2 regions of the Streptomyces sp. NPDC001292 genome follow, and region 1 is predicted to be linked to the other one. Evidence: riboswitches for the same ligand, from Rfam matches in the RefSeq annotation. Region 1 holds a riboswitch; the other holds the start of a gene.
The links. Region 1 has a riboswitch for cyclic di-AMP ahead of ACFY4A_RS22260 (transglycosylase family protein). Riboswitches for the same ligand answer to the same signal wherever they lie in the genome.

Region 1 (4,753 bases):
CACACCCGGCTGCGCCGGCTGGTCAGCAAGGCGTTCACCCCGCGCCGCGTCGCCGAGTTCGCCCCGCGTGTGCAGGAGCTGACCGACGGGCTCATCGACGGGTTCGCCGAGCGCGGCACCGCCGACCTCATCCACGAGTTCGCCTTCCCGCTGCCCATCCACGCCATCTGCGACCTGCTCGGCGTCCCCCGCGAGGACCAGGACGACTTCCGGGACTGGGCGGGCATGATGATCCGCCACGGCAAGGGCCCGCGCGGCGGAGTGGCCCGCTCGGTGAAGAAGATGCGCGGCTATCTCGCGGACCTCATCCACCGCAAGCGCGAGGCGCTGCCCGCCGAACCCACCCCCGGCGAAGACCTCATCTCCGGCCTCATCCGCGCCTCCGACCACGGCGAGCACCTCACCGAGAACGAGGCCGCCGCCATGGCCTTCATCCTCCTGTTCGCCGGTTTCGAGACCACCGTCAACCTCATCGGCAACGGCATCTACGCCCTGCTCACCCACCCCGAGCAGCGGGACCGGCTCCAGCGGTCCCTCGCCGAGGGGGACGGCGGCCTGCTGGAGACGGGAGTGGAGGAACTCCTGCGCTACGACGGGCCGGTGGAACTGGCCACCTGGCGCTACGCCACCCGGCCGCTCACCATCGGCGGGCAGGACATCGCCCCCGGCGACCCGGTCCTCGTCGTGCTCGCCGCCGCCGACCGGGACCCGGAGAGGTTCGCCGGCCCCGACGTCCTCGATCTCGGGCGGCGTGACAACCAGCACCTCGGCTACGGACACGGCATCCACTACTGCCTCGGCGCACCGCTCGCCCGCCTGGAGGGCCAGACCGCGCTGGCCACCCTCCTCACCCGGCTCCAGGACCTGCGACTGGATACGGATCCGGCCGACTTGCGCTGGCGCGGCGGGCTCATCATGCGCGGACTGCGGACGCTGCCGGTGCGGTTCACCCCAGGCCGGTAAGTCGCAGGGAAGTCGGACAAGGCCGGAAAAGGCTCCCGCCACCGCACCACGTCCACCCACTGACGGGCACGAAGATGACACACGTTCAACTGTGTGATCTTCACGTGATCTGTGCGGCATGAACTTGTGACAAGCGATCGTCAGCCGATACTTTCACCCATCGGCGTGGCGCCGAGTCCGTGGTCGCCACGCCGGTCACCGCTGTCGCACGAAAGGTCTCCGTATGCTCTCCGGCAACGGTCGTCACCGTCGGCCCCGTCAGGCTCCGGCCCTCCTCGTCGCCGCCGGAGTGACCGGATCCGCCATCGCCATCCCGCTGATCGGCGCCGGCGGCGCCAGCGCGGCCGACGGCAACACGTGGGACAAGGTGGCCAAGTGCGAGAGCGGCGGCGCCTGGAGCGCCAACACCGGCAACGGCTACTACGGCGGCCTGCAGTTGGCGCAGGACGACTGGGAGAAGTACGGCGGTCTCGACTACGCCTCGAGCGCCGACCAGGCCAGCCGGTCCCAGCAGATAGCCGTGGCCGAGAAGCTGCTCGCCGACCAGGGGCCCGGTGCCTGGCCGACGTGCGGGCTGCTCTCCGGGCTCAGCGAGAAGTCCGGGGCGGCGAAGGTCGACACCGGCGTGGGTGATTCTTCGGGATCCTCCAACTCCTCCGGAAAGTCCCTCACGGACGACCTCGGCCTGTCCGACTCGTCGCAGACGTCGACCGGCTCGTCCGGCTCGTCGGACACCGGCCCCGGTTCGGCGGGCTCCTCCGACTCGCCGACCGCATCCCCCGCCACGTCCTCCCCCTCACCGTCCTCGCCCGCCGAGAAGGGCAAGCCGACCAAGTCCGACACGTCCCCCGATGTCGCGGTAAGCGGGCCCCAGTCGCCCGACGCCTCGCCCTCGATCACGCCGGAGCGGGGTGACGCGGACAAGTCGTGGCGGATCGGCGCCACTTCGGCGCTGGTCGACACCGGGGCGCTCGGTACCGGACGGCATCGCGGCGGCAGCGCCGTCGAGGACTCGGCCGACTCTCACGCGGCCGCGTCCTCCGGCCGTCACGCCTCACGCGGCGGGGGCTCCGCGCGCGCCGCGGTCGGCGACTCCTACACCGTCCGTGCCGGCGACTCGCTCGAGTCGATCGCCGACTCCCTTGGCCTCCAGGGCGGATGGGGCGCGCTGTACGCCGCGAACAAGGGGGTGATCGGGTCCGACCCGAACCACATCACCGCCGGTCAGGCCCTGAATGTCCCTATCGAAACGACCCACGACTAGCGGGAGTTCACGTCACACTTCGCGCCGAATGTCCCATTCGCTGAAAGTGTGGGATGAGTCTCAGAAGTACTGATCGTCTTTGGATTTCGGCGGAGCGCATGCCTACGGTCATGACCGCTCGTCACCGCGAGCCCCGGCTGCCGCAACGCCGAATCCTGCCAGCGGCCGCACGGGAACAGTCGTCGCGTCAAGCGCCGTGGGCAGGAGCGGGGGACCCAAGGTAAGTGCCGCGCCGGGCAGTTGACCGGAGCGGCTAGGGGTGGAGCCGTGCCTCACACAGGAGGCACGGCCGGGCAACTCAACCGGCCCGAACCCGACAGCTCACCTCGCAGGCGTCGGTGAGGGGATCCATCCATGCTGTTCTCCAGCAAGGGCAAGCACCGTCGTACGTCCAAGGCCACCCGTGTCATCGCGCTCGCCGGTGTCGCCGGCGCCGCAGTCGCCGCCCCGCTGATGGCGGTCGGCGACGCGTCCGCCGCCACCGCCTCCGAGTGGGACGCGGTCGCCCAGTGCGAGTCGGGCGGCAACTGGTCCATCAACACGGGCAACGGCTTCTACGGCGGACTCCAGTTCACCAACTCCACCTGGGCCGCGTACGGCGGCACCGCCTACGCCTCGCGCGCCGACCTGGCCTCCAAGTCGCAGCAGATAGCCGTCGCCGAGAAGGTCCTCGCGGGCCAGGGCAAGGGCGCCTGGCCGGTCTGCGGCAAGGGTCTGTCCGGCGCCGCCTACACCGGCGGCGCCCCCGCGTCCCCGTCGTCGAGCGGCAGCTCCGCCAAGAGCACCACCACCCGCTCGACCGAGCAGCAGGCCGCCAACCGCTCCGCGACGCGTCCGGCCCCGAGCAAGACCGTCACCACGCCCACCGGCGAGAAGGTCAAGAAGGGCGACGGCGAGTACAAGGTGGTCTCCGGCGACACCCTCAGCTCCATCGCTGCGAAGCACGGGGTCCAGGGCGGCTGGAAGAAGCTGTTCGAGCTGAACAAGGACATCATCGACAACGCCGACCTCATCTACCCGGGCCAGCAGCTCCACCTGAAGTAAGGGCCCGTCCCGCCCTCCATGGGCTCCCCGCCCCGGCGCGTTCCCCCTGCGCGCCGGGGCGGGGCTTTTCGTCTGCCGCTCGCCGGGCCGTTCCCGAACCTTCCCCTCTCCTTTGTTCCGAAAAGGAACAATGGGTGCCGTCACTCTGTCCACGAGGCGGTCGGTCGGCCGGTCGCCGCCCCGGGACGGTTAGGCTCTAGTCGCAAGGCTCACGCCCCGCACTTCCAGCGTCACATCCCAGAAGGAGATGCTCGTGCCGTCCATCGACGTCGTCGTAGCCCGGGAAATCCTGGACTCCCGAGGCAACCCCACGGTCGAGGTCGAGGTCGGCCTCGACGACGGCAGCACCGGTCGTGCCGCCGTCCCCTCCGGCGCCTCCACCGGCGCCTTCGAGGCCATCGAGCTCCGTGACGGCGACCCCAACCGCTACCAGGGCAAGGGCGTCGAGAAGGCCGTCCTCGCCGTGATCGAGCAGATCGGCCCGGAGCTCGTCGGTTACGACGCCACCGAGCAGCGTCTGATCGACCAGGCCATGTTCGACCTGGACGCCACCGACAACAAGGGCTCGCTGGGCGCCAACGCCATCCTCGGCGTCTCCCTCGCCGTCGCCCACGCCGCCTCCGAGGCCTCGGACCTCCCCCTCTTCCGCTACCTGGGCGGTCCGAACGCGCACCTGCTGCCGGTGCCGATGATGAACATCCTGAACGGCGGCTCGCACGCCGACTCCAACGTGGACATCCAGGAGTTCATGATCGCCCCGATCGGCGCGGAGTCCTTCTCCGAGGCCCTGCGCTGGGGCACCGAGGTCTACCACACCCTGAAGAAGGTCCTGAAGAGCAAGGGCCTGTCCACCGGCCTCGGCGACGAGGGCGGCTTCGCCCCGAACCTCGGCTCCAACCGCGAGGCCCTCGACCTCATCCTCGAGGCGATCAAGGAAGCCGGCTACGCCCCCGGCGAGCAGATCGCCCTCGCGCTCGACGTCGCCGCCTCCGAGTTCTACAAGGACGGCAAGTACGTCTTCGAGGGCAAGGAGCGCTCGGCGGCGGAGATGACCGAGTACTACGAGGAGCTGGTGGCCGCCTACCCGCTCGTCTCCATCGAGGACCCGCTGTTCGAGGACGACTGGGCCGGCTGGAAGGTCATCACCGACAAGCTCGGCGACAAGGTCCAGCTCGTCGGCGACGACCTGTTCGTCACCAACCCCGAGCGCCTCGCCCGCGGCATCGAGGAGGGCGCCGCCAACGCGCTGCTGGTGAAGGTGAACCAGATCGGTTCGCTCACCGAGACCCTGGACGCCGTCGAGCTGGCCCAGCGCAACGGCTTCAAGTGCATGATGTCCCACCGCTCCGGCGAGACCGAGGACGTCACGATCGCCGACCTGGCCGTCGCCACCAACTGCGGCCAGATCAAGACCGGCGCCCCGGCCCGCTCCGAGCGCGTCGCCAAGTACAACCAGCTGCTGCGCATCGAGGAGATCCTCGA
Region 2 (4,753 bases), on a different contig from region 1:
CGCTGGGAGACCTCCCGCAGGACGTGCCAGGCGTCCTCGGGCGGGATCTGCCCGAAGGCGACCACGACGCCGATCGCCTGGTCGATGACGGCGTGCGAGGTCAGGGCCCGCTGGAGCTGATCGATCTCCTGGTGCAGCCGCTCGCGCTCCAGCACCAGCTCGGTGGCGGAGAGCGGCGGGAGAGGGTGTCGCTTGGACATCGCGAAGAACACCATGGCCAGTCCCCTGGGTCGTCGAGCGCCCGTACTTCCAGCTTCACCCAGGAGGACGCCGTGCACGACCGGAAACCGCTCCCGACGCGACGGGAAAGACCTCCGCGATTTACGTACGTCCTGTACATTTTCTACAGAGGCCGCTCCGACCGGAGCGGGGCCCGCCGCATGGAGGGGTGTGCCATGACGCGACCGTCCGCCCGCTACGTCCTGCCGGAGTTCACCGAGATCACCAGCGCCGGCCGGCGGCCCCTGGATCCCTACGCGAAACTGCTCGAGGAGCGGATCGTCCTCCTCGGCACACCGGTCGACGACATCGCGGCGAACGACGTGATCGCGCAGTTCGTCCACCTGGAGCACCAGGCACCCGACCGGGACGTCTCGCTGTACATCAACTCCCCGGGCGGCTCGTTCAGCGCCATGCTGGCCGTCCACGACACGATGCGGTACGTGAGCTGCGACGTGGAGACGGTCTGCCTGGGTCAGGCCGTCGCGTCCGCAGCGGTGCTGCTGGCCGCGGGCACGCCGGGCAGGCGGTACGCTCTGCCGGGCGCCCGCGTGGTCCTGCGGCAGCCGTCGCTGCCCGAGCCGGTCGAGGGCCAGGCGTCCGACCTGGCCATCCAGGCGGAGGAGCTGGCACGGGTGCGCGCCCGCCTGGAGGAGTTGCTCGTACGGAGCACCGGGCGGTCCGCGCGGCAGGTGCGGGCGGACCTGGAGCGGGAGCGGGTGCTGGACGCGCGGGAAGCCTTGAATTATGGGCTGGTTGACCGGATCATCCCGAATCGCGGGGCCACGCGCACCGCGCCGGACGCGGGGTGAGCCGCCGATGCCGCCACCCGAGCTGCCGCCCCTGCCGGCGCTGACCCGTGCCGAGGCGGAGCTGATCGACCGTTACCTGGAGGCGGCCGACCTGCTGGGCCGCGCCAACCCGGGCCGGCCCGGGGACACCTACCGGGCCCTGAGAGCCGCTCAGGCGCTCGTCGGCAAGGCGGTGGTGCTGCGGGACACGCTGGCGCTGATGCACCAGCGGGGCGAGACCGAGCTGCACGCGGCCACCCTGGCTCGCGCGCTGCGGGTGCTGGACGGAGAGCGGCGCACGGCCCGCGTCACCCTGCCCCCGGACTGCGGAAGTTGACGTCCTCCACAACCAGGGGCACGGCGGGCGCGGAAGGCCGTCCGTCCGGACACGCGGCGCGGAATGTCCCCGAATGACCGACCGCCTTTCGGTGTAGGTTCGGCTCCCTTTTCGGGACCACCGCAGTTGCGCAACACGCCTCCCCGGATGGCGGAACCAGGTGTTCCGGTGCTGGTCCGGGGGTCGTCACGGGAAGGGGCGCCCGTTCGCTCGTGAGGGGTGTCCACCCGAACGGGCGCGTGGTGAGTAACAACACAAACACTCGGATCCGTTGGGATTTTCGGACATCCGTAGGTGAAGATCCCTGTCTGACGACAAGCCCCCGCCACAACGGCGGGGCGGTCCGGGCGGACGCCGAGTCCTGCCGCCGCCCGGATGACCGGTCGACAGGAGTGGATCGGCAGGAATGGAGGACCCAAGCACGACGGGTCGCCGGAACGGTCACGCCATGGCCGGACCGAGCATCCCTTGGGGTGAAGCCGCGGCAACGCGGCCGGGCAACTTCGCCAGCCCGAATCCGACAGGTCATCCTTCACAGGCGGCTGACGAAGGGTTGCGCATGACCGCGCTCAATCGTGTCCCGTCGCTGATGGCCCGGGCCGGCACGGCCTCGGCCCTGACTCTCGCCGCCGTGGGCGGCTCGATCGTGGTCCCGGGTGTGGCCTCCGAGGCCGCGGCCGTGACGACCGCCAGCAAGGCGCTGCGGATCGCGGCGTCCAAGAAGGGGTCGCCCTACCAGTGGGGCGCCACGGGGCCGCGGAGATTCGACTGCTCCGGGCTCACGCTGTACTCGTTCAAGAAGGCGGGCAAGAAGCTGCCCCGCACGGCCGCGCAGCAGTACAACAGGAGCCGGCACATCTCCGCGCGCAGCCGCCGAGCCGGGGACCTGGTGTTCTTCCACTCGGGCTCATACGTGTACCACGTGGGCATCTACGCCGGCGGGGGCAGGATCTGGCACGCCCCGAAGACCGGGGACGTGGTGAAGCTGCAGAAGATCTGGACGAAGAGCGTCTGGTACGGCCGGGTCAGCTGACCCGGCCGTAGTGCGGGCGGTGGCGGCGCTTCCACGTCGTCACCGTCCGTTCCTACGGTTCCTGGCCCGCGGCCGTCACAGGGCGGGCGGGAGCCGTCCACGGAAGTTCGATGCAGACCGTCTTGCCGCCCTCCCGGGTCGGCCGCACGCTCAGTCTGCCGCCGCACTCGGCGGTGAGCCACCGGATGATCACCATCCCCCGGCCGTTGTCCTGCTGGACGGCGGCCGGCAGTCGTTTCGGGAACCGGGGGTGGCTGTCGGTGACCCCGATGCGCAGTCGCTCGTCACGCACCAGGACGAGGTCCACCGTGAAGGTGGGTGACTGCCCGAAAGTGTGCTGTACGGCGTTGGTGGCGAGTTCGGAGACGATGAGCCGGACCGTCTCCGCGGTGTCCGTGGCCGGCGGCAGGCCCCACTCCGCGAGAGTGCCCGCCACATAGGCGCGGGCCGCACAGACCGAGGCGGGATCGCTCGGCAGAGTGACGGATGCTTCCAGATGGTCTGCCATGGCGACGTCGTCCCTTTCCCACGGGACCGGAGTCCGACACTGAGCGGATGATTCGAGTACGGTCCCGCACTGGTGCTTCGCCGTCAGACTGCCATCAGCACTCCGGTCTCGGTGGCGATCCACCGAGATATGCATATATCTGTCGCTCGATGCGGTGAACTCTGCGACGGCAGACCGTATGTGAAGCGGGTCGCGTGGAGCGTTCAGAGGGAGCGAGGGAGTAGCCCATGCAGCACGGTCCCGCGGTGCGCCGCCGGAAACTGGGCGCCGAACTGCGCGCGCTGCGCACCGGCGCGGGCCTCACGAGCGGTGAGGCGGCCCACCTGGTCGGCTGGCACCAGTCGAAGGTCAGCCGGATCGAAACCGGCACCAGTGGGGTGAAACCGGCCGATGTGCACTCACTCCTGGACGCGTACGCGGTCGACGACTCCCAGCTGCGCGAGCTGCTCCTGGCGCTCGCGGGACTGGACGACGGCGACGGCCGGCACCACTGGTGGCACGCCTATCGCGGTGTACTGCCGCCGACCTACCGGGACTTCATCAGCCTGGAGTCGCAGGCGAGCGGGATGCGCACCCTGGAGACCTCGGTCGTCCCCGGACTGCTGCAGACGCCCGAGTACGCCCGCGCGGTCACCCGGGCCGCCGTGGACGGCCTCGACGAGGACCGGCTGGACGCGCTGGTGGAGGTGCGGCTGGCCCGCCAGGACGTGCTGCGCTCGCGACCGCCGCTGGAGCTGGACGCGGTGCTGGACGAGGCGGTGCTGCGCCGGGAGGTGGGCGGACCCGAGGTCATGAGGCGGCAGCTGGAGCGGCTGACGGAGGCGGCCCGACTGCCCCAAGTACGGCTCCAGGTGTTGCCGTTCGCCGCCGGCGCGCACGTCGGCGTCACCGGGCCTTTCGTTATCTTCTCATTTTCGAACGCTGCTGATCTGAACGTGGTGGTTCTCGACCACTTGACGAGTAGCCTCCACCTCGAGCGGAAAGAAGACCTAGAGGCCTACAGCGAGGCCTTCGACACCCTGCGGATCCACGCCCTCTCGCCCGAGGACTCGTTGGACTTCATCGCCGGGATACGCCAGGACCACTGACGGCGCGCAACCGCATACCGCGTAAGGAGGCACCATGTCCGCTCTGCCTCGGCACGTACCTTCCAGCACCGATCTGCACGGCGTGCGCTGGCTGCGCAGCAGCTACAGCACGGGAGCCAACAACTGCGTCGAGACGGCCCGGCCCGCCACGGGACCGTGGGCCGGGCTGCTCGCCGTGCGCGACTCCAAGGCCCCGGCCGGGCCCGCGCTGCTCTTCTCCCCCGCGAGCTGGGCAGACTTCACGGCCGCGACGCACCGCATCTGACGAACGATCCGGTCATATCCGCACCCGGTGACGCTCGGCCGTGTCACGCCGACTCATGGTCGTGTTCCACCGATCACCCGTACAGCGCGTTCGATCTGCGCCCCGGAGAGGTCCGCGCGGGCGGTCAGCCTCAGCCGTGAGATGCCGTCGGGCACGGAGGGAGGACGGAAACAGCCCACGGCCAGGCCTGCCGCCCGGCAGTCGGCCGCCCACCGCACGGCCTGCTCCGGGGACGGCGCGCGCACCGAGACCACCGCGGCGTCCGGACGTACCGCTTCCAGACCCGCGGCGGTCAGGCGTGCGTGGAGTTCGGCCGCCACCGCACGCGCGCGTGCCGCCCGCTCCGGCTCGCGGCTCAGCAGTCGCAGCGCCGCCAGGGCGGCGCCCGCGGCCGCGGGGGCGAGGCCGGTGTCGAAGATGAACGTCCGGGCCGCGTTCACCAGGTGGTCGATCACGCGCGCGGGCCCGAGGACGACTCCGCCCTGGCTGCCGAGCGACTTCGACAGCGTGGC

Region 2: linked by a shared signal. The riboswitch ahead of ACFY4A_RS20990 (C40 family peptidase) and the one ahead of ACFY4A_RS22260 (transglycosylase family protein) in region 1 are both predicted to bind cyclic di-AMP.

What each region holds. Positions count from the first base shown of each region.
Region 1 covers NZ_JBIAXG010000021.1:45,356-50,108, reverse strand. The annotation lists gene ACFY4A_RS22270 (cytochrome P450) at 1-963, shown strand, start outside; gene ACFY4A_RS22265 (transglycosylase family protein) at 1,187-2,227, shown strand; cyclic di-AMP (ydaO/yuaA leader) riboswitch at 2,410-2,577, shown strand; gene ACFY4A_RS22260 (transglycosylase family protein) at 2,582-3,271, shown strand; gene eno (phosphopyruvate hydratase) at 3,519-4,753, shown strand, end outside.
Region 2 covers NZ_JBIAXG010000019.1:57,543-62,295, forward strand. The annotation lists gene ACFY4A_RS20975 (ANTAR domain-containing protein) at 1-215, opposite strand, end outside; gene ACFY4A_RS20980 (ATP-dependent Clp protease proteolytic subunit) at 396-1,031, shown strand; gene ACFY4A_RS20985 (hypothetical protein) at 1,039-1,347, shown strand; cyclic di-AMP (ydaO/yuaA leader) riboswitch at 1,690-1,903, shown strand; gene ACFY4A_RS20990 (C40 family peptidase) at 1,907-2,380, shown strand; gene ACFY4A_RS20995 (ATP-binding protein) at 2,433-2,888, opposite strand; gene ACFY4A_RS21000 (helix-turn-helix domain-containing protein) at 3,116-3,976, shown strand; gene ACFY4A_RS21005 (DUF397 domain-containing protein) at 4,011-4,241, shown strand; gene ACFY4A_RS21010 (8-amino-7-oxononanoate synthase) at 4,295-4,753, opposite strand, start outside.